4 regions of the Stenotrophomonas sp. YJH_SMC_138 genome follow, and region 2 is predicted to be linked to each of the others. Evidence: predicted binding sites of a transcription regulator. Region 2 holds the regulator's gene; each other region holds the start of a gene.

Evidence for each region. The regulator FliA, encoded in region 2, starts transcription of late flagellar genes. The targets are predictions, from matches to a motif close to TAAAGTTTNNCNNNCNNNGGCCGATAA.
Region 1: a site for FliA is predicted at 1,911-1,937, ahead of AC5P7I_RS06605 (GGDEF domain-containing protein). Genes of this name have one in related genera too.
Region 3: a site for FliA is predicted at 2,193-2,219, ahead of AC5P7I_RS06470 (methyl-accepting chemotaxis protein). Genes of this name have one in related genera too.
Region 4: a site for FliA is predicted at 2,097-2,123, ahead of AC5P7I_RS13635 (methyl-accepting chemotaxis protein). Genes of this name have one in related genera too.

The regions. Positions count from the first base shown of each region.
Region 1 is NZ_JCAFTB010000002.1:314,200-319,221, forward strand. It holds gene AC5P7I_RS06600 (MFS transporter) at 1-367, shown strand, start outside; gene AC5P7I_RS06605 (GGDEF domain-containing protein) at 463-1,878, opposite strand; gene AC5P7I_RS06610 (TonB-dependent siderophore receptor) at 2,165-4,414, shown strand; gene AC5P7I_RS06615 (cation diffusion facilitator family transporter) at 4,595-5,022, shown strand, end outside.
Region 2 is NZ_JCAFTB010000014.1:26,398-31,419, forward strand. It holds gene flhF (flagellar biosynthesis GTPase FlhF) at 1-1,097, shown strand, start outside; gene AC5P7I_RS20650 (MinD/ParA family ATP-binding protein) at 1,084-1,971, shown strand; gene AC5P7I_RS20655 (RNA polymerase sigma factor FliA) at 1,968-2,714, shown strand; gene cheY (chemotaxis response regulator CheY) at 2,772-3,164, shown strand; gene AC5P7I_RS20665 (protein phosphatase CheZ) at 3,164-3,769, shown strand; gene AC5P7I_RS20670 (chemotaxis protein CheA) at 3,772-5,022, shown strand, end outside.
Region 3 is NZ_JCAFTB010000002.1:287,133-292,154, forward strand. It holds gene mutS (DNA mismatch repair protein MutS) at 1-553, opposite strand, end outside; gene AC5P7I_RS06465 (barstar family protein) at 689-1,081, opposite strand; gene AC5P7I_RS06470 (methyl-accepting chemotaxis protein) at 2,251-4,473, shown strand; gene AC5P7I_RS06475 (glycine zipper 2TM domain-containing protein) at 4,640-5,008, shown strand.
Region 4 is NZ_JCAFTB010000006.1:21,977-26,998, forward strand. It holds gene AC5P7I_RS13625 (hypothetical protein) at 1-496, opposite strand, end outside; gene AC5P7I_RS13630 (hypothetical protein) at 564-779, opposite strand; gene AC5P7I_RS13635 (methyl-accepting chemotaxis protein) at 878-2,068, opposite strand; gene hflD (high frequency lysogenization protein HflD) at 2,287-2,901, opposite strand; gene mnmA (tRNA 2-thiouridine(34) synthase MnmA) at 2,898-4,040, opposite strand; gene AC5P7I_RS13650 (NUDIX hydrolase) at 4,037-4,498, opposite strand; gene AC5P7I_RS13655 (hypothetical protein) at 4,500-4,973, opposite strand.

The DNA.
Region 1 (5,022 bases), on a different contig from region 2:
GCTGCTGATGCTGGCCGCGTGGTGGCCGCTGCTGGGCCTGCCGCAGGCGCTGTCGTTGCTGCTGCTGGGCGTGATCGTGCTCGACCTCGGTGGGCAGGCACTGCACGTATCGAACCAGGCGCTGCTGCTGCGTGCACCGGCAGAACAGCATGGACGCCTGGTGGCGTTGTACATGCTGTTCTATGCAGTGGGCAGTGGTGCCGGTGCGGCTGCCGGGCCCTGGATGCAGGCCCGGCATGGCTGGCCTGCCGTGTGCCTGCTGGGTGCAGGCATCGCGGCGCTGGCGCTGTTGTGGTGGGCAGCATGGCGGGTGGTGGCGTCCAATGCATCGGCTGGCGCGCGAACCGGTAGAGTCGACTGTCGGTAGAGTCGACTGTCAGTCGACTGCTCTTCGCCCCGCGTGCGAAAAATCCCGCGCTGCGCGCGATAGTCGACCAGCGGTCGACTCTACCTGTCCTGTCGTCATCGCTGCAGTGCGCGCCGCCCCGGGGCTTCCTCAAGGTCCGCGCTGGCCACTACCACGCGGTTGCGGCCGCTGCGCTTGGCCTCGTACATCGCCGCATCGGCCCGTGCCATCAGCCGCTCGTAGTCCGGGTGGCCGTCATGGCCGGCTACGCCGATGCTGGCGGTCAGTGCCAGTACCTGGCCGTTGGCCAATGCCACCGGTGACTGCGCGATCTGCCGCCGCAGGCTTTCGGCGATCACCGCGGCCTGTGATTCGCTGGCCGCGACCAGCACCACCACGAACTCCTCGCCGCCATAGCGGAACAGGTAGTCACTGCCGCGGGTCAGCTGGCCGAGCAGGCCGGCGACGTGCTGCAGCGCGCGGTCCCCGGCGTCGTGGCCGTGGCCGTCGTTGATCGCCTTGAAGTGATCCAGGTCGAGCAGCAGCAGCGAGAATGGCGTGCGGTTGCGCGTGGCCAGCTCGATCTCCCGGCGCAGCACGGTAGGCAGGAAGCGGCGGTTGAGCAGGTTGGTCAGCGCATCGCTGCCGGCATCCAGCTCGCCGATGCGCTCGAACAGCAGCGTCATCAGGGTGCGGATGGCGGCCAGGTCCTCGCGGATGGCCGACAGCACCGCCAGTCGTTGTGCCGGGGCATCGTTGCTCGCCCGCTGCAGGTTGCTGTCGATGCGGGCCATCAGCTGGCCGACCTGCCGGGTCTCGCTGCTCTCGCCGAAGCTGGGGATGCCCTTGTGGGTGAACCACAGGCCGAACTCGGAAGTGGCCAGGCTGGCGCTGTCGCTGGCCTGTACGTGGCCAGCGAGCGCGTAGAGCAGGGCGTTCTCCCAGTCCAGCAGCAGTGCGCGCTGGCGTTCGCGTTCGGTGCCGACGTTCTGCACCAGCGAGAACAGCCGGTACGCCGCATCGGCACGGGTCGAGCGCTCGCGTGCATGGGTATAGGCCAGGGTCATGCCTTCCATGGCGATGTCCATGATCGCGCTGAGGCAGTCGATGGCGGCGAACGCAGTGGCACTGTCGGGCGCGTCGTCGTGCAGGCGCACGAACAGTTCGTGCTTGAGCACGCGCGCGCCGCGGGTGACCAGGTCCACCGGAATGCCGACCCGGGCATGCACATCGCCGATTACCCGCTGCGAGGCAACGGCGCCGGCAATACCGTCGGCATTGGTGGTCAGCAACTGCACCAGCCAGCGCTGCATGGCCGGCTGCAGGCGCTGCTTGACCTGGTCGTGGGACAGGAAGCGGCGTGCACGCCCGTCCTGCAGCAGCACCTCGTAGAAGCGTTGGGCCAGCGCCGGCGGGGCATCGGCGGCGGCGGCGTGCAGCAGCGCGGTGGCGGCAGGGCCGGCCTGTTGCAGGCAGTGCTGCCAGGCCTCGGCCAGCGGTTGGCTGGCATCGTCCAGTTGGGGTGGTTCCACGTCGATCTCTGACTGCGTACGGCAAACCACGGGTATCGGCCGCGGTGGCGCACGGTTGATGGCGGGTTGGCCGGTCAGTTTATGCGCGATGCAGGGTTGCACGGCGCGCAAAGCACGTCGGCGCCGCGGCGGCAATGAGTGAACGCATTTGAGAATCACTCGCATTGATGGGAGAATGCGCGCACGGATCGGCCCGCAGGCGACTGCAGCGACGCTCCGCCTCCTCCTCGTCGTTGCCTCAAGCCCTTTGCCAGAGGCCCCGTTGCCCTGCCAGAAGGTCCAGATCATGTCTCCTGCCGTTGTCCTTTCGCCGCGCCCGCTGGCGCTCGCCGTTGCCGCCCTGCTGGCGGGAAGCGCCCTGACCGCCCAGGCCGAAACCGATGCCACCGATATCGACACGGTGCATGTCACCGCCTCGCAGATTGCCCGCCAGGCACTGGGTACCTCGACCATCACCGCCGAGGACATCGCCAAGCGCCCGCCGGCCAACGACATCGCCGAGCTGCTGCGCACCATGCCGGGCGTCAACCTCACCGGCAACAGCGCCTCGGGCCAGTACGGCAACAACCGCCAGATCGACCTGCGTGGCATGGGGCCGGAAAACACCCTGATCCTGGTCGACGGCAAGCGCATCGGTGCGCGTGACGCCGTGCGCATGGGCCGTAGCGGTGAGCGCAATACCCGCGGTGATACCAACTGGGTGCCGGCGGAAATGATCGAGCGCATCGAAGTGCTGCGCGGCCCTGCGGCGGCACGCTATGGCTCCGGTGCGTCCGGCGGCGTGGTCAACATCATCACCAAGCGCCCGACCGGCGACCTGACCGGAGCGGTCGACCTGTATGGCCTGGTGCCCGAGCACAGCGCCGAAGGCGGCAGCGAGCGCGTCGGCCTGCAGCTGAGCGGGCCGATGACCGACACCCTGTCGTTCCGCCTGTACGGCAACCTCAACAAGACCGACGCCGACTCACTGGACCTCAACCGCCAGTACGCCACCAACCCGAACGCGGTGCCACCGGCTGGCCGCGAGGGTGTCAAGAACCGCGACGTCAACGCGTTGCTGCGCTGGGACATCACCGCCGACCAGGTGGTGGAGTTCGAAGCCGGCACCAGCCGCCAGGGCAACATCTACGCCGGTGACCGCGCGGTCAGCACTACCGGTACCTCGACCGGCGTTGACCTGGCGGCGCTGGCCGAAGGCGAAGCGGAAACCAACCGCATGTACCGCAACACCGGCGCGATCACCCATCGCGGCCGCTGGGGCGACGTGACCTCGCGGGTGACCGCCGCGGTGGAAGCGGTCAACAACTCGCGCATCAATGAAGGCCTGGCCGGTGGCCCGGAAGGCAGCTTCAACGGCACCGACTGGTCGACCTCGCGCCTGCGCAACTACCAGCTGGATGGCGAAGTGAGCTTCCCGACCTCGCTGGGCAGCGCCGAGAACATCTGGACGCTGGGCTTTGAATACCTGGACAGCCGCCTGACCGACCCGTACTCGATGAGCCAGTCCAGCAGCAGCGGCGGCGGCATCCCGGGGCTGTCGGCCGATCGCGCGCGGGGCAAGGCCGACGCGCAGACCACCGCAGTGTTCGTCGAAGACAACATCTACCTGGGTGAGCGCTGGATCGTCACCCCGGGCCTGCGCTTCGACCACCACAGCCAGTTCGGCAACAACACCAGCCCCAGCCTCAATGCGCAGTTCCGCATCAACAGCGACTGGGTGGTGAAGGGCGGCATCGCCCGCGCGTTCAAGGCGCCGAACCTGTACCAGTCCAATCCGGACTATCTGTACTACACCCGTGGCAACGGCTGCCCGAATGCACTGCCGAGCCTGGGTGCCGGTTGCTACATGCGCGGCAACGCGGACCTGAAGGCGGAAACAAGCCTGAACAAGGAACTGGGCATCGAGTGGGCACCGCAGAGCGGCTGGCAGGCCTCGTTGACCTACTTCCACAACGACTACAAGGACAAGATCCAGGCCGGCTACACCCAGGTTGGCCTGACCGCCGACACCAAGGGCCGCATCTTCCGCTGGGAGAACGCGCCCAAGGCGATCGTGCAGGGGCTTGAAGGCAACCTGGTGATCCCGCTGCTGGGCGAGCAGGGCAACCGCCTGAAATGGAGCAACAACTTCACCTACATGGTGGAAAACGAGAACAAGAGCACCGGCCAGCCGCTGTCGGTGATCCCGAAGTACACCGTCAACACGATGCTGGACTGGCAGGCCACCGACAAGCTGTCGGTGCTGCTGACCGGCACGTTCTACGGCAAGCAGAAGCCGGCCACCGCCAACATCAACAATGATCCGCGCTGCACCGGCAGCTGCGATCCCTCGATCGCGCTGCAGGACCGCGGTGCCTACAACATCTGGGGCGTGAGCGCGCGCTACAGGGTGACCGGGACCGTCAGCTTCGGCTTCGGCGTGAACAACCTGGCCGACAAGCGCCTGTTCCGCGAGGCCAACAGCAGCGATGCCGGTGCGGCGACCTACAACGAACCGGGCCGCGCGTACTGGGCCAGCCTGCGCTTCGGGTTCTGACCGCACGCGGACGCCGGTCCGCTGCGGTCGCCAGGCCAGGCCTGGCGCTGCCGGCCACGCTCCGGTAGCGCCGGGCCATGCACGGTGAGGGATCGCCTGGGCTGCAATGTTATAAACACCGTAATAGTCTCCCCCGCCAGCACGGCGTAGCCTGCACCGCATCGCAAAGGAGCTGTTGCCATGGGCCACGACCACGATCACCTGCCATCCCAGATCCGCCACGAGAAACCCTTGTGGTGGGCGCTCGGCCTGACCTCCACCTTCCTCGTCATCGAGGTGGTGGGCGCGTTCTGGACCAACAGCCTGGCGCTGCTGTCCGACGCGGCACACATGGCCACCGATGCACTGGCACTGATGATCGCGCTGGTCGCTGTGCGGTTGAGCCGACGCCCGCCGGACGCGCGCCGCACCTACGGCTATGCACGCCTGGAAGCGCTGGGCGCGATGATCAACGGCGCCATGCTGTTCGTGGTCGCCGCCTACATCCTGTGGGAGGCGATCGGTCGTTTCCGCGAACCGCAGGAGATCGCATCTTCGGGCATGCTGGTGATCGCCGCCGCAGGCCTGGTCATCAACCTGATCTCGATGCGCCTGCTGCAGGCCGGCAG
Region 2 (5,022 bases):
ACCCGCCGCACGAGGCGCATCACGAAAGCGTGGCCCCGGCCGTGCAGCCGCCGCCGCTGCCGACCGCTGCCGTGATCGACGCGCAGCCCGGGATCGCCGCCAGCGAACCGGCAGCGGTCGAAGCCGCCGTCGAAGCCAGCCCGGCCCCCATGCTGGCCCCGGCACCGACGCTGACCGTGGTTGCCCAGGACGACGCCGAGATCCGCCAGCTGCGCCAGGAAGTGGCCGGCATGCGCCAGGTGATCGAGCGCGAGATGAACCGCTTCACCGACGAGCGCCTGCGTGGCAGCCCGGTGCGCGCCACCGCGCTGGACCTGATGGACGAGTACGGTTTCGACGCCGGGCTGGCCCGCGACGTGGCCATGCAGATCCCGCTGGAAACCGAAGCCCATCGTGGCCGCGGCCTGATGCTGGGGCTGATCTCGCGCAAGCTGCCGATCGCCCCGGTCGACCCGCTGGAGGAAGGCGGCGTGATCGCGCTGGTCGGCCCGACCGGCGCCGGCAAGACCACCACCATCGCCAAGCTGGCCTCGCGCTTCGCCGAGAAGCACGCCCCGCGTGACGTCGCCCTGGTCACCACCGACACCACCCGCATCGGCGCCCGTGAACAGCTGTATGGCTACGGCCGCCAGCTCGGCATCGCCGTGCACGAGGCCAACAGCGGCACCGACCTGGACCAGCTGCTGGAACGCTTGAAGGACTACAAGCTGGTGCTGATCGATACCGCCGGCCTGGGCCCGCGCGACCGTGCCCTGGCCGCCCAGCTGCAGTGGCTGCGCGCCGCGCGCCAGGTGCGCACCCTGCTGGTGCTGCCGGCCAACACCAGCTTCGGCGACATGGACGAGGTGGTGCGCCGCTTCGGTGCGGCCAACCTGCAGGGCCTGGTGCTGAGCAAGCTGGACGAGACCGGCCGCTTCGGCAACGCCCTGTCGGTGGCCGTGGACCACGCCCTGCCGATCACCTGGGTGACCGATGGCCAGGACGTCCCGGAGGACCTGCACCGGGCCAGTGCAGCCAATCTTGTACTTCGCCTTGAAGATTTGCGCCGAGCGGCCGATATGCCCTGCAACCCGGAGTTGAACCATGCCGTCGCGTGAGTACGCCAAGCTGACCAAGACCTTCCCGCTGTCGGCCACTCGCAGCGAGCCGCTCGGCCCTGTGCGCACCATCGCGGTGACCGGCGGCAAGGGCGGCGTGGGCAAGACGAATGTGTCCGCCAACCTGGCGGTGGCGCTGGCCGGCATGGGCAAGCGCACGCTGCTGCTGGACGCCGACCTCGGCCTGGCCAACATCGACGTGATCCTGGGCTTGAACCCCACCTTTACGCTGGCCGACCTGGTGGCCGGCCGCTGCTCGCTGGACGACGTCATCGTCGAAGGCCCGAACGGCGTGCTGGTGGTCCCGGCCGCTTCCGGCCGCCGGCACATGGCCGAGCTTGCCCCGGCCGAGCATGTCGGCCTGGTCAACGTGTTCTCCGAACTGGAACGCGAGCTGGACATCATGGTGGTCGATACCGCCGCCGGCATCACCGACGGCGTGCTGACCTTCTGCCAGGCCGCGCAGGACACCGTGGTGGTGGTCTGTGACGAACCGGCCTCGATCACCGACGCCTACGCACTGATCAAGGTGCTGTCGCGCGAGCGCGGCGTGGACCGCGTCCAGGTGGTGGCCAACATGGTGCGCGACCCGAACGAGGGCCGCGTGCTGTACGAGAAGCTGACCCGCGTCTGCGAGAAGTTCCTCGCCGATGTCTCGCTGAACTACCTGGGCTGCGTGCCGCAGGATGACTGGCTGCGCCTGTCGGTGCAGCGCCAGCAGCCGGTGGTGAAGGCCTATCCGTCCAGCCCGTCGGCGCTGGCGATCACCGAGATCGCACGCCGCACCGCGCGCTGGCAGGCACCGACCGAACCGCGCGGTGGCGTCGAGTTCTTCCTCGAACGCATCCTCAAGCAGCGTGGGGTGGCCGCATGAAAGGCGCAGCCCACCAGTACAGGGAAGTCCAGCGCTCGGCGGCCAACGAGGTCATCGCCCAGCATTCGGACCTGGTGCGACGCATCGCCCACCACCTGGCCGCGCGCCTGCCGGCCAGCGTCGAAGTCGATGATCTGATCCAGGCCGGCATGATGGGCCTGATCGAAGCCTCGCGCAGCTACGACGCCGACCAGGGCGCCTCGTTCGAGACCTATGCCTCGATCCGCATCCGCGGCTCGATGATCGACGAGATCCGCCGTGGCGACTGGGTGCCGCGCTCGGTGCACCGCCGTGCACGCGACGCCGCCGCCACCATCCGCCGCCTGGAACAGAGCACGGGCCGTGCCGCCAGCGCCACCGAAGTGGCCGCCGCGATGGAGATGCCGCTGCCCGAGTACCTGAGGCTGATGGAAGACGCCGCACGTGGACAGGTGCTGAGCCTGGAGTCGCGCATCGAAGACCAGGGCGAACTGGATACCGTCGCCCAGGGCGGCCCGACCCCGCAGCAGGTGCTGGAGCGCGGCGAGTTCGGTCGCGAGCTGGGCAAGGCCATCGGCCACCTGCCCGAGCGCGAACAGCTGGTGCTCTCGCTCTACTACGAGCAGGAGCTGAACCTGAAGGAGATCGGCGCGGTGCTCGGCGTGAGCGAGTCGCGGGTCTGCCAGATCCATGGCCAGGCCGTGCTGCGCCTGCGCGGCCGCCTGAAGATTTTCGAGGCCGTCGACGCCGGCCTGGAAGAATGAACATCCCCGAGGCGACTGCCCCCGGCCGCCCGGAATGAACAACAAAGGAACTCTGCTTTGAACAAGAACATGCGCATCCTCATCGTCGACGATTTCTCGACCATGCGTCGAATCGTCAAGAACCTGCTGGGCGATCTGGGCTTCACCAACACCGCCGAAGCCGAGGACGGGCATGCCGCGCTGTCGCTGCTTCAGAGCCAGCCCTTCGATTTCGTCGTCACCGACTGGAACATGCCGGTGATGACCGGCATCGAACTGCTCAAGGCGATCCGTGCCGACGCCAAGCTGATGACCCTGCCGGTGCTGATGGTCACCGCCGAAGCCAAGCGCGAGCAGATCATCGAAGCGGCCCAGAACGGCGTGAACGGCTACATCATCAAGCCCTTCACCGCGCAGACGCTGGAAGAGAAGCTGGGCAAGATCTTCGAACGCCTGGCGGCCAGCGCCTGATGGATACCACGGTCGACAAGAACGCCCTCGCCCTGCGCCTGCAGGAAGCCCTGGATGCCCTGGAGTCCGGTGACGAAGCCGCCTGGCGGCAACGCATCGACGGACTGGTCGCGCTGCGCACGCAGCCGATGATGAGCGGCCTCTCGCGGCTGGCCCGCGAGCTGGGGCAGGCCCTGGGCGAACTGCCGACCGTGCCCAGCGAGGCCGGCGAACTGGACGATGCGTGCGCACGCCTGGACCACGTGGTGGCGATGACCGAACAGGCTACCCACCGCACCCTGGACCTGGCCGAGGAATGCCGCAGCCTGACCGAGCAGCTGCGCGCCGAAGGCCTGCAGCCAGGCCAGGACGTGCAGCTCGAGCGCATCCGCCACAACCTGACCGAGATCGCCCTGACCCAGAGCTACCAGGACCTGACCGGGCAGATCATCCGTCGCGTGGTCGGCATCGTCCGCCGCGTGCATGAAGGCTTCGGCGCGCTCGGCCTGCCGCCGGAACAGCATCGCACCGACCCGGAACTGGCCGGGCCGGCACTGAAGGGACTGGACCGCCACGCGGTCTCGCAGAACGACGCCGACGACCTGTTGTCGGATCTGGGGCTGTAAGCATGAGCGCGGTATCCGACGACATCACTGCCGATTTCATCATCGAGGCACAGGAAATCCTGGATCGCCTCGGCGAACAGCTGGTGTCGCTGGAGCAGGCACCGCAGGACACCGAACAGCTCAACGCGGTGTTCCGGGGCTACCACACGCTCAAGGGCGGCGCGGGTTTCCTCGGTGTCACCGCCATGGTCGAGCTGTGCCACGCCGCTGAAGAAGCGCTGGGCGCTGCACGTGCCGGCCAGGCCGTGCTGCAGGCCCATCACTTCGACGCCGCCCAGCAATCGCTGGACTACCTGCAGTCGATGCTCGATGCCGTGTCTTCCGGCACCGAGCCGGGCTATGCACCGCCGGACCTGATCGCCCAGTTCGACGTGCATGGAGGTGCAGCAGCGCCTGCCGCCGCTGCCGCCGCACCGGCGGCCGGTGCCGGCGACCTGATCACCGACGACGAGTTCGAGGCGCTGCTCGACCAGCTGCACGGTGGCAACGCACCGACTGCGGTGGCGCCGGCAAAGAAGGCCGACGACGGCCTGATCAGCGAAGATGAGTTCGAAGCCCTGCTCGACCAGCTGCACGGTGGCGCCGCACCCGGCGCCAGGCCCGCGGCTGCGGTGGCGCCGGCACCGATCGCCGCCCCGCGCCCGGCCACCGCACCGGCACCGGTGGCCAAGCCGGCCGCCAAGCCGCTGGCCGAAGCCGAACACACCGTGCGCGTGGACACCAAGCGCCTGGATGCGATCGTCAACCTGATCGGCGAACTGGTGCTGTCGCGCAACCGGCTCAAGACCCTGCGTGCGCGCCTGCGCGACGAGGAGCTGGACCGCGCCGTGTCCACCCTGGACATCGCCACCGCGCGCCTGCAGTCGGCGGTGATGCGCACCCGCATGCAGCCGGTGGGCAAGGTATTCTCGCGCTTCCCCAAGGTCGCCCGCGACGTCGCCCGCTCGCTGAAGAAGGAAGTGGACCTGGAGCTGATCGGCGCCGAGACCGAGCTCGACCGCAACCTGGTCGAAGCGCTGGCCGACCCGCTGGTGCACCTGGTCCGCAACGCCATCGACCATGGCGTGGAAATGCCCGACCTGCGCGAAGCGCAGGGCAAGCCGCGGATGGGCCATGTGCGGTTGTCGGCGCAGCAGGAAGGTGACTACGTCAGCATCGAGGTGCAGGACGATGGCGCCGGCATCGATCCGGAAAAGCTGCGCGCGAAAGCACGCGAGAAGGGCCTGATCGATCCGGAAGCCGCCGCCCGCCTG
Region 3 (5,022 bases), on a different contig from region 2:
AGTTCTCCTCGTCGGGCACCAGCAGCTCGGCCGGTTCCAGTCGGGCCAGTTCGGCTTCCAGCGCGTCGTCGGTCTCGACTTCATTGACCAGGAAGCGGCCACCGGCCAGGTCGGCCCAGGCCAAGCCGTAGCCTTGCTTCGTGCGCGACAGCGCCATCAGCAGGGTGTCGCGGCGTTCGTCCAGCAGCGCTTCGTCGGTGACGGTGCCGGGGGTGACGATGCGCACCACCTTGCGTTCGACCAGGCCCTTGGCCAGCGCCGGGTCGCCGATCTGCTCGCAGATCGCCACCGACTCGCCCAGCGCCACCAACCGCGCCAGGTAGCCTTCATAGGCATGTACCGGCACGCCGGCCATCGGAATCGGCGCGCCGCCGGAGCTGCCACGCTGGGTCAGGGTGATGTCGAGCAGGCGCGCGGCCTTGCGCGCATCGTCGTAGAACAGCTCGTAGAAGTCGCCCATGCGGAAGAACAGCAGCAGGTCCGGATACTCGGACTTGGCTGCGAAGAACTGCTTCATCAGCGGGGTGTGTTCGGCGGACTTTTCTTTGGACATGGGGCTCGTGAATCCGGGGCGTCCGTTCGCGCCGGAGGGCAGCGGCAACGGAGCGGGTACAGGGCCGTCCATGGTAACTGCTGGGGCACAGGGCTGCCGCCACCGGTGGCAGGCGGGTACCGCACAGCCACGGGGTCAGGCCGGGACCAGGGTGATCTGCCGGTGGCTGGCGAAGATATCCATCACGATCTCGAAGTAGGTTGGGCCCTCGCCCCGTTGCAGGGCGTCCAGCTGGCGCGAAATGGTCCGCGTGTTGAAGGTGCCCGGGGCTTCCAGCTTGGACTGCAGCCACTGGCATGTGGTAGTTCGTCCCAGTGCGGCGCGGCTGTGCTCGATATCACTCCAGATCACCGTGGCCCGCTCATGGCCGGCCAACACGCCATGGACGCCATGCAGCAGATCATCCAGGGCGTCCAGGCTTGGCCCGAGCTGCCAGTCCTCGCCGGGCATGAACACGCGGTTGATCTCCGCGTACAGGCTGGGGATGTCGTGAATGGCACAGCCTTCGATCTGCAGGATGAGCGACATATGTCGACTGTAGCGTTGTTCCCTGTGCATTGGACATGGCTGAGCGCCGGATGCTTTGCGGACCCATGCTGGGGTTTGGCAAACTACTTTGCTGAGTCAAAGTGCTCGGCACTCCCGTCGTGGCGCGCGCCGGTTTGCAGGGAAGAAAACGACGTGACCCATCGCCAATAGCAGGGCCATCAGCTGGTAGAGAGTTCGCCCGAAGTCTTCTTCTTCATTGATTGGTGCCATCGGCAGCAGGACCCCCTCGGGCGCGTTCAACTTCCACTGTCAATGATGACTGGCTGGGTGATGGAAATAGATTCTCCTCCTGTATCATCGGCAAGAAAGGTCTGGGAAATTGTTTCTGGGATGGTCAGTAAGTTTGTATCTGCATCTCCGGTGCGATGGGGGTTGTTTGATCTGTCCCCGTTGTGAGCAGGGTGAGGTGTTGAAAGCTCAAGTAAAGGAGCGCGGCGTTCAGATATTTGTCTGCGACGAGTGCGATGCCGTGTGGTTCTCCTTCGCTGCTATAGGGGTCTCTCCGTTCAGAGACCTTGAGCGGTATCTCGAGGAAATTTCCGTCGCGCGGTCCTGGGAGTCAATTTCCGTGGACAGGCATGAGTAGAAAGTACGCAGTTTCCATGCACTCCTCGACCGTATTGCCTCAGCGCAGCGCGTGGGTCAGTGCAGCGTGGGGTGACCTTCCCGTCTCCCACTTCCAGAGCGACGAAAATCTCAATGGCTGCGGTTTTATTGACTTGAAGGTCAATAAGTGGGAGATCAGTGGCAGTCGATTGCAATGGGGTCTGGACCCCTTCATCAGGGTTGAAATACTCAAGGGTCGGGGCCCTGCGATGGCAGATGCCAGATTGCAGCCCTGACGGTAGTCGCGAAGCAGCGCGTTGTTCCTCTGGACAGGAGGGTGCCGGGATCGATGGGCTTCATCCTCCCCCTCCGTCCATCAAGTGACGGTTTCTGCGGTCACGACTCGCAAGCGCTGCGTGATGACTGCGATTGATGTGCTCGTGCATTGATATGCCCGGCAGGAATAACCACCTCCATTAAGTGTTTCCTTCACACCTGTCTGCACAGTTCCATAGATTTGGATCGATACAATAATATCGACCCATAAAGTTTCCCTGTGCTGCGCCGCCATCGATCGTACGGCCATGATCAAGGGAATTGAGATGCTCGCCTTACGCAACCTCCGAGTGGGATCCCGGCTGGGTGCCGGGTTTGGATTGCTGCTGCTGTTCATCGTGGCCATCGTTGGCCTGGCGCTGTACGGAAATCACCTGAAGTCCGCCCAGTTCGAGAAAGTGGTGGACGTCAACATGGTGAAGATGCGGCTGTTGAACGACATGCTGGATACCAACAACGCGGTGTTGATGCACCGCCGCCTGATGGTGATCAAGCGCGGCGAGGATTTTGACAGGGATTATCAGAAGGCGCAGGAGCTGTCGCAGACCTACGACGGTATCTGGGCCAGGTACATCAGGATTCCGCGCGACGCGACCGGCGATACCCTGGTGGCGAAAATCGACGCGGCACGCAAGGCCACCGACGCCTCCACCCGGCATCTTCACGAGCGCATGAAGGCCGGGGATTTCGACGGCGCGGCCAAGGAACTGCTTGCCGAGCAGGGGCTGGCAACCGCGTGGAACGAAGCGATCTGGACCCTGCTGCGGCATCAGGAGACACTGACCGAGCGCAGCCGCGAGGAATACCGTTCAACCGAATCCTGGACCGGCACGCTGTCGATCGTGTTCGGCGTGTTGAGCCTGGTACTGGGCTCGCTGGCCGCGTGGGCCATCACCCGCAGCCTGACCCGCCCGCTGGAAGGCGCGGTGAAGCTGGCCGACGGCATCGCCAATGGGCGGCTGGACAACAGCATTGACGCCTCCGGCAACGATGAGGTCACGCAGCTGCTCAGGTCGATGCAGCGCATGCAGGCGCAGTTGCAGTCGGTGATGGCGGCGCAGGGCGAGTTGGCCCGCCAGCACGATGCGGGCAGCCTCAGCTATCGCATGGACGAGAGTGCCTTCCCTGGTGACTACGGGCGCATGGTGCACGAGACCAACGCGCTGGTCGGCTCACACGTGCAGGTACAGAACCGGCTGATCGAAGTGATGAAGCATTACGCCCGTGGCGACCTGTCGGTGGACATGGATCCGCTGCCGGGCGAGAAGGCGGCGATCACCCAGGCAATGGACGAGACCAAGACCAGCCTGTCGGCGATCAACAGCGAGATCCGCCGGCTGGCGACGGCCGCGGCGGCGGGCGACTTCAGCCTGCGCGGCGATGAAGATCGCTTCGCCTACGATTTCCGCGACATGGTGGCCGGGCTCAATCGCCTGATGCAGACCACCGACCAGAACCTGGTGCAGGTGTCGAGCCTGCTGCAGGCGATCTCGCGCGGTGACCTCACCGTACGCATGCAGGGCGACTTCCACGGCGTGTTCGCCCGCATGCGCGATGACTGCAATGCCACCGTCGATCAGCTCAAGCAGATCGTCGGGCGCATCCAGGCCAGCGCGTCCAGCATCAATCTGGCGGCAGGCGAAATCGCCTCGGGCAACACCGATCTGTCGCGGCGCACCGAGCAGCAGGCGGCGAACCTGGAAGAGACGGCGGCGTCGATGGAGGAACTGACCTCCACCGTGAAGCAGAACGCCGAGCACGCCCGCCAGGCCAACCAGCTCGCCATCGGTGCGCACGGTGTCGCCTCGCAGGGCGGCGAGGTGGTCGGCCAGGTGGTCACCACGATGTCGGCCATCGAAGCCTCGTCGAAGAAGATCGCCGAGATCATCTCGGTCATCGACGGCATTGCCTTCCAGACCAACATCCTGGCGCTGAATGCCGCAGTGGAAGCCGCCCGTGCCGGCGAGCAGGGCAGGGGCTTTGCGGTGGTGGCCAGTGAGGTGCGCACGCTGGCACAGCGCTCGGCCGGTGCGGCCAAGGAGATCAAGGGGCTGATCGAGGATTCGGTTGGCAAGGTCGCCGATGGATCGGCCCTGGTCCGACAGGCAGGCACCACGATGGGCGAGATCGTTGCTTCCGTGCAGCGCGTGACCGACATCATGGCCGATATCTCTGCTGCCTCGCAGGAGCAGAGCTCGGGCATCGAACAGGTGAACCAGGCGGTGGTGCAGATGGACGAGACCACGCAGCAGAATGCGGCACTGGTGGAAGAGGCCAGTGCTGCGGCGCGTTCCATGGAGGAGCAGGCGAACCTGCTGGCCGAGGCGGTTTCGGTGTTCCGCACCGGCGCGGTAACGGCGGCTGCAGCCGTGCGTCCGGCCCTGGCTGCGGTGGCCGCGAAGGTCACCCCGGTGCGCAGGGCGGCAACGCTGTCGCCGCGCATCGAGCCGACACTGGCGGCCAATGCCGGGGGGTGGGAAGAGTTCTAGCAGAGGGCAATGCCGGCAAGGAGACGGCGCCCATCACGCTGGCTGATCGTGATGGGCGCGGATTTTCTTCCTGAACGCGCGATGGCCGATGAGGCCGCGGACACGCGCATTTCACTTCCGGTTGCCAGCGGCGGGAGGACACTTGCGCCATACCGGAACCTAGGAGATGGCCATGAAGACCTCGACCCGATTGCTTGTGCTGGGCACCCTGCTGGCGGCTTCGTCGGTGGCCGGCGCGCAGACCTATGGTCCGCGCGATGAGGGACGCCGATTCAACGATGGCAGCCGCGTGGTCTGCAAGAACGTGGAAGTGCAGCGCAACTCGCGCGATCCGAACCGCATCGCCGGTACGGCCACTGGCGCGGTGATCGGCGGCCTGCTGGGCAACCAGGTGGGCGGCGGCAATGGCAAGAAGCTCGCTACCGTGGCCGGTGCTGTTGCCGGTGGTGCGGCGGGCCGCCAGATCCAGGGCAACAGCCAGCAGAAGAACGGCGACCGCGTGGTCGAGCGCCGCTGCGAACGCGTCTATCGCTGATCGATCGCCGACGG
Region 4 (5,022 bases), on a different contig from region 2:
ACTCCGCCTTCAACTGCATGCGCAGGGCCTCGACGATGGCCGCATAGCGCCGCTTCTGGACCAGATAGCTGGCCAGGAACAGCGGCAGCACCAGCAGCATCGGTGCCACCATCGGGCGCATCGCCACCAGCGGCAACAGCAGCAGCGACAGGATTGCCACGAACCAGCTGCACAGGCCGATCACCCGCACCTCGTGCCGTCGCGCGTTGAGAACGATGCGTCCACGCATCACCGGGAAGTAGCGCAGGCCGAAGCTCGGTGCGAAGCTCTCGCGGAACGCCATGCTGCCATCGGGCAGCGCATGGAAGGCCAGTTGCAGCCATCTGTCCTGCGGCAGGTCACGTTCCAGGCTGCCCAGCGAGAGCCGGGCCTGCATGGCCGGTGACGCCGCGATGCGTTCGTTGAACAGGGTGATGCCCCAGCTGAAATAGCCGGCCACCCAGGCCATCAGAAGGACGGCTTCGATGAGGAGCACTGCGATCAGGGCGATGGCCATCGGTCTTCCATGAATGGGACCGGTGGATCATGCCATGCGGGACGGCCCATCCACGCAGGACGTGGATCTACTTCAGGGCTTCGCCATCCAGGCCCAGGTCCCATGCCAGGCCCAGCAGTTCATCGTCGGCTCGGGAGGGGGTGGGGCGCGCATCGGCCAGCTGCTGCAGTTCGAGCAGTTCCTCGCGGGCCACGTCTTCCAGCCGCTGCAGCTGCTCACGCACGCTCGCATTGCGCGGGCGCTCGGTGTCGGTGAGGGCGGGCAGGGCGCGGATCAGGGTCATGGTGCGCGTACAGGATGCATCCAATGGCGGGTTACAGGCAAAGGCCCCGGGCGAACCGGGGCCTTGCGGGCTGCCGGCGAGGGCAGCGGACATCAGGATCAGAACAGCTCGACGGTGCCGGCGCCCATGCTCTGCTGGGCGACGGGCTTGTGCGGCGGGCGTTCCCATTCGCTGCGCAGCTCGCGCAGGCGATTGCCGGTCCGCTGCAGGGCGCTGGCGATCTCTTCGTCGAACACGCCGCCATTGCGGTGCAGCAGCTCCTGCAGGGCCACCGCTTCGCGGTTGATCGCGGTCAGGCGGTCCAAGTGGGTGTGCACGCCGCCCAGCGCCTGGGTGGCGATGTCTTCGAACTGCAGGGCACGCACGGCTTCGGCCACGCTGCCATCGATCGCACGGGCGCACTCGGACACTTCGCGCATGCCGTCGCCCAGCGAGGCGTTGATCTGCGCGACGTTGTCGAGCATCGCTGCTGCTTCCTGACGGGCTTCGCGGGAGCGGTCCATATCGCGCGAGGCCATGTGCGAAACCGTCTCGCGCACCTTGGCGATGGCGTCCTTGGAGCTGTGCGCCAGCTTGCGGATCTGCTCGTTGAAGGTGGTCGAGCGCTCGGACAGGTTGCGCACTTCGTCGGCGACCACGGCGAAGCCACGACCGGCTTCACCGGCGCGCGCCGCTTCGATGGCCGCGTTCAGCGCCAGAAGGTTGGTCTGGTCGGCGATCGACTTGACGTCTTCCAGCAGCGCGAAGATGCCATCCAGGTGCTGCGCCATCTGGTCGATGTGCTGCACGGTGGTGCTGCTCTGGCCGCTCACCTGTTCCAGCGCTTCCACCAGCTGTTCCATGCGATGGCTGGCGTGCTGGGCGAAACGGGCGACGTCGAGGCCGGCATTGCCTTCATCACCGGCGCGGTCGACGATGCGCGACAGGGCCTGGCTCTGCTGGCGCGACTTGCGGTTCATGGCATCGAAGCTGCCGCCCAGGCTGGAGACGGCCTGGCGGATCAGGTCACGGGCGCGTTCCACTTCGCCACGCGAACCGTCGATCTCGTTGCCGACGAAGTTGCGCAGCTCGGTCAGCAGCTGGTCCTGTTCGCGCAGGACACGGGCGTGCTCGGGGGAACGATGTGCCTGGGCGCGGGTGGTCCACCACGCAAAGCCGAGCCAGCTCAGCGTCATCGTGGTCAGGATCGCCCAGCGCAGGGCGGCCGGCCATTCGAAACCGATGGCGAAGGGGAGCAGCAGGGTCAGAGCCAGGGGGGCGGCCAGACGGATGAAAATGCGTGAGTACATGGACGTTCTCGGGAGGTGCACGGAGGATGTATCGGCCGTACCCCCTTTCTCTTTAACGTCGATGTGCCTCGAAGTGCATTCTGAATGCGCCGATTTTCCGGCGCCTTGGCGGCCTCGGGGTCAGAGCCCTTTCCGTGCCGGAAAGGGATCCGACCCCTTGGGCAGGCGCAACGGGGTCGGATCCCTTTTCCATGGAAAAGGGCTCTGACCCCACACCCTCAGGCCAGCAGGCGGTCCACGGCCTCGATCATCGCCTTGCGGCTGAACAGGAAGTCCCAGTAGCTGCCGCCCAGCTGGCGCCACAACACCGCCGAACGCACCGCGGCCAGCAGCAGGGCACGGATCTCCGCCACCACGCCGGCCTGGCCCAGGTAGTGCGGGTTGCCCTGCACCATCACCCGCGGTTTCAGGTGGCTGATGGTGTCGGCATACAGGCCGCCCAGGTTGGCCAGTACGTCCGGGTGGCCACTGTCGCCCAGTTCGGTGGCCTGGCGCTGGGCGCGCTCGATGCCCGAGGCGACCTTGTTCACGGTCGCCCCATCCTGCACGAAGCGGCGCTCCAGCTGCAGCACCGACAGGGCCAGCTTGGGCAGGATCGGGTCCTGGCCCTGGCTGCGGAAGTAGTTGTGCAGCAGGCGCAGGCCGGACTTCAGTGCATGACGGTCACCGAACACCGCCTGCGGCGAGGACGCATCGACGCGGAACACGCTGTCCACGGCGGTGCGCACGGCGGCGGCGTCGGAATGGCCGGTATCGGCGATGCGGCGCACCTGCTGCAGGGCCTGGGCAATGCCGGCCAGGGCCAGGACGCGGTCGTCGACAGTGAAACTCATGCAGCGATTACCTCAAAAGGGGAGGGGGTGGTGCGCAGGCGTTGTTCCAGCGGCGCATCGGTGGCGGCGATCACCGCGCCGCCCAGGCACACATCACCGTCATACAGCACCAGCGATTGACCAGGGGTAACGGCACGCTGCGGGCGCGCAAAGGTGACCAGCACGCTGCCATCGTCCAGCACCTCGACCGTACATGGCTCGTCGGGCTGGCGGTAGCGGGTCTGGGCGGTGCATTCGAAGCGCCGTGCCGGCGGTGAGCCGGCGATCCAGTGCGCGGTTTCCGAACGCAGGCGGTCGGACAGCATCCACTTGCTGTCGCGGTCCTGGTCCACGTACAGCACGTTGCTGGCCACATCCTTGCCAACCACGTACCACGGCGCGGCCGGGCGGCCACGCACGCCGCCGATGTTCAGGCCCTCGCGCTGGCCCAGGGTGAAATAGAACACGCCCGGGTGTTCGGCAATCACGCTGCCGTCGGCCGGGTCGAGGATCTGGCCGGGCTTGGCCGGCAGGTAGCGGCCGAGGAATTCGCGGAAGTCGCGCTCGCCGATGAAACAGATGCCGGTGGAGTCCTTCTTGGCGTGGGTCGGCAGGCCGACGTCGCGCGCGATCCGGCGCAGGTCGCTCTTTTCCAGGTCGCCGATCGGGAACAGGGTGGCTGCCAGCTGTTCCTGGCCCAGTTGATGCAGGAAGTAGCTCTGGTCCTTGGATCGATCGGCGCCGCGCAGCAGCAGCCACTGGTGGCCGCGCTGGGTCACCCGTGCGTAATGGCCGGTGGCGATGCGCTCGGCGCCCAGCTCGCGGGCGGCGTCCAGGAAATGCTTGAACTTCACTTCACGGTTGCACAGCACGTCCGGGTTCGGCGTGCGGCCGGCCGCGTACTCGGCCAGGAAGTGCTCGAACACGCCCTGCCAGTACTCGCTGGAGAAGTCCCGGAAGTGGAACGGGATGCCCAGCAGGCCGCACACGGCCACCGCGTCGCGACGGTCATCCTCGGCACGGCAATCACCGCTGCCATCGTCGGCCCAGTTCTGCATGAACAGGCCGGCCACGGCCTCGCCCTGCTGTACCAGGCGCCAGGCGGCGACCGAGGAATCGACGCCACCGGAGACGCCCACCATCACACGTGGAGTGCTCATGCGACCTCCCGGACCAGCGAAAGCGGGTGGCGCTGGCCACCCAGGTAATCCGCCACCACCTGCCACACCAGCGGGCTGCGCTGGCGCTCGCCGGCGGCCTGCAGCTCGGCCGGGGTCAGCCACAGCGCGCGGTCGATGCCGGTGTCCAGCGGCTGCGCCGGGTCGTGCGAAACCGGGCGCGCCGCGTAGCAGAAGCGCAGGAAGGCCGTGCCGTCGCCGGCAGTCCACTGGTAGCAGCCGATGAAGTGGGTCAGCTGCACCGTCCAGCCGGTTTCCTCGCGGGTCTCGCGCAGGGCGGCCTCGGCCAGGCTTTCGCCCGGCTCGAGGTGGCCGGCCGGCTGGTTCAGCACCTGGCGGCCGTCAATGGTCTCCTCGACCAGCAGCACGCGGCCGCCGTCGATCACCACGGTGGCAACGGTGGCGTGCGGTGCCCAGCGCGGGTCCGGCGTGGCGTTCAACTCAGAACTCGTCCTTCTTGGTCAGTTCCAGCTCCATCGCGTCGGCGGTGCGGATGGCCGCATCGATGGCGTCGCTGAGCTGGTCGGCGGTGGCATCGGCGTCGATCTTCACCACGAACATGGCAGTGGTGTCCTGCTTTACCCAGCCGCCCATCTTGGCGTCCTGCGAATCTTCCAGCAGGCGGTTGGCCACGGCCACCGGGAACTGCTTGGTCTTGGCGCTGTAGGCCGGCGACCAGATCTCGCGGATGTTGTGGCTGCCGAAGTCTTCCACCGCCGAGCGCACGTAGACCATCTGGGTGCGGTCACCCTCGACGTCGAAGACCATGCGGTAGTCGCCATCCTCGTCGACCTCGTAGGTGTAACCCAGCTTGTCCAGGTGGCGGGCCACGGACTTGTCGGCCTGGGGCGCGGCGGTGGCAGCACCGGCAGCGGCCAGGGTGATCAGCAGGGCGGGCAGAAGGGTCCTTTTCATGAAGATCCTGTGAAGCAGTGTTGAAAGAAGCTGCAATTGTGACGTTGGG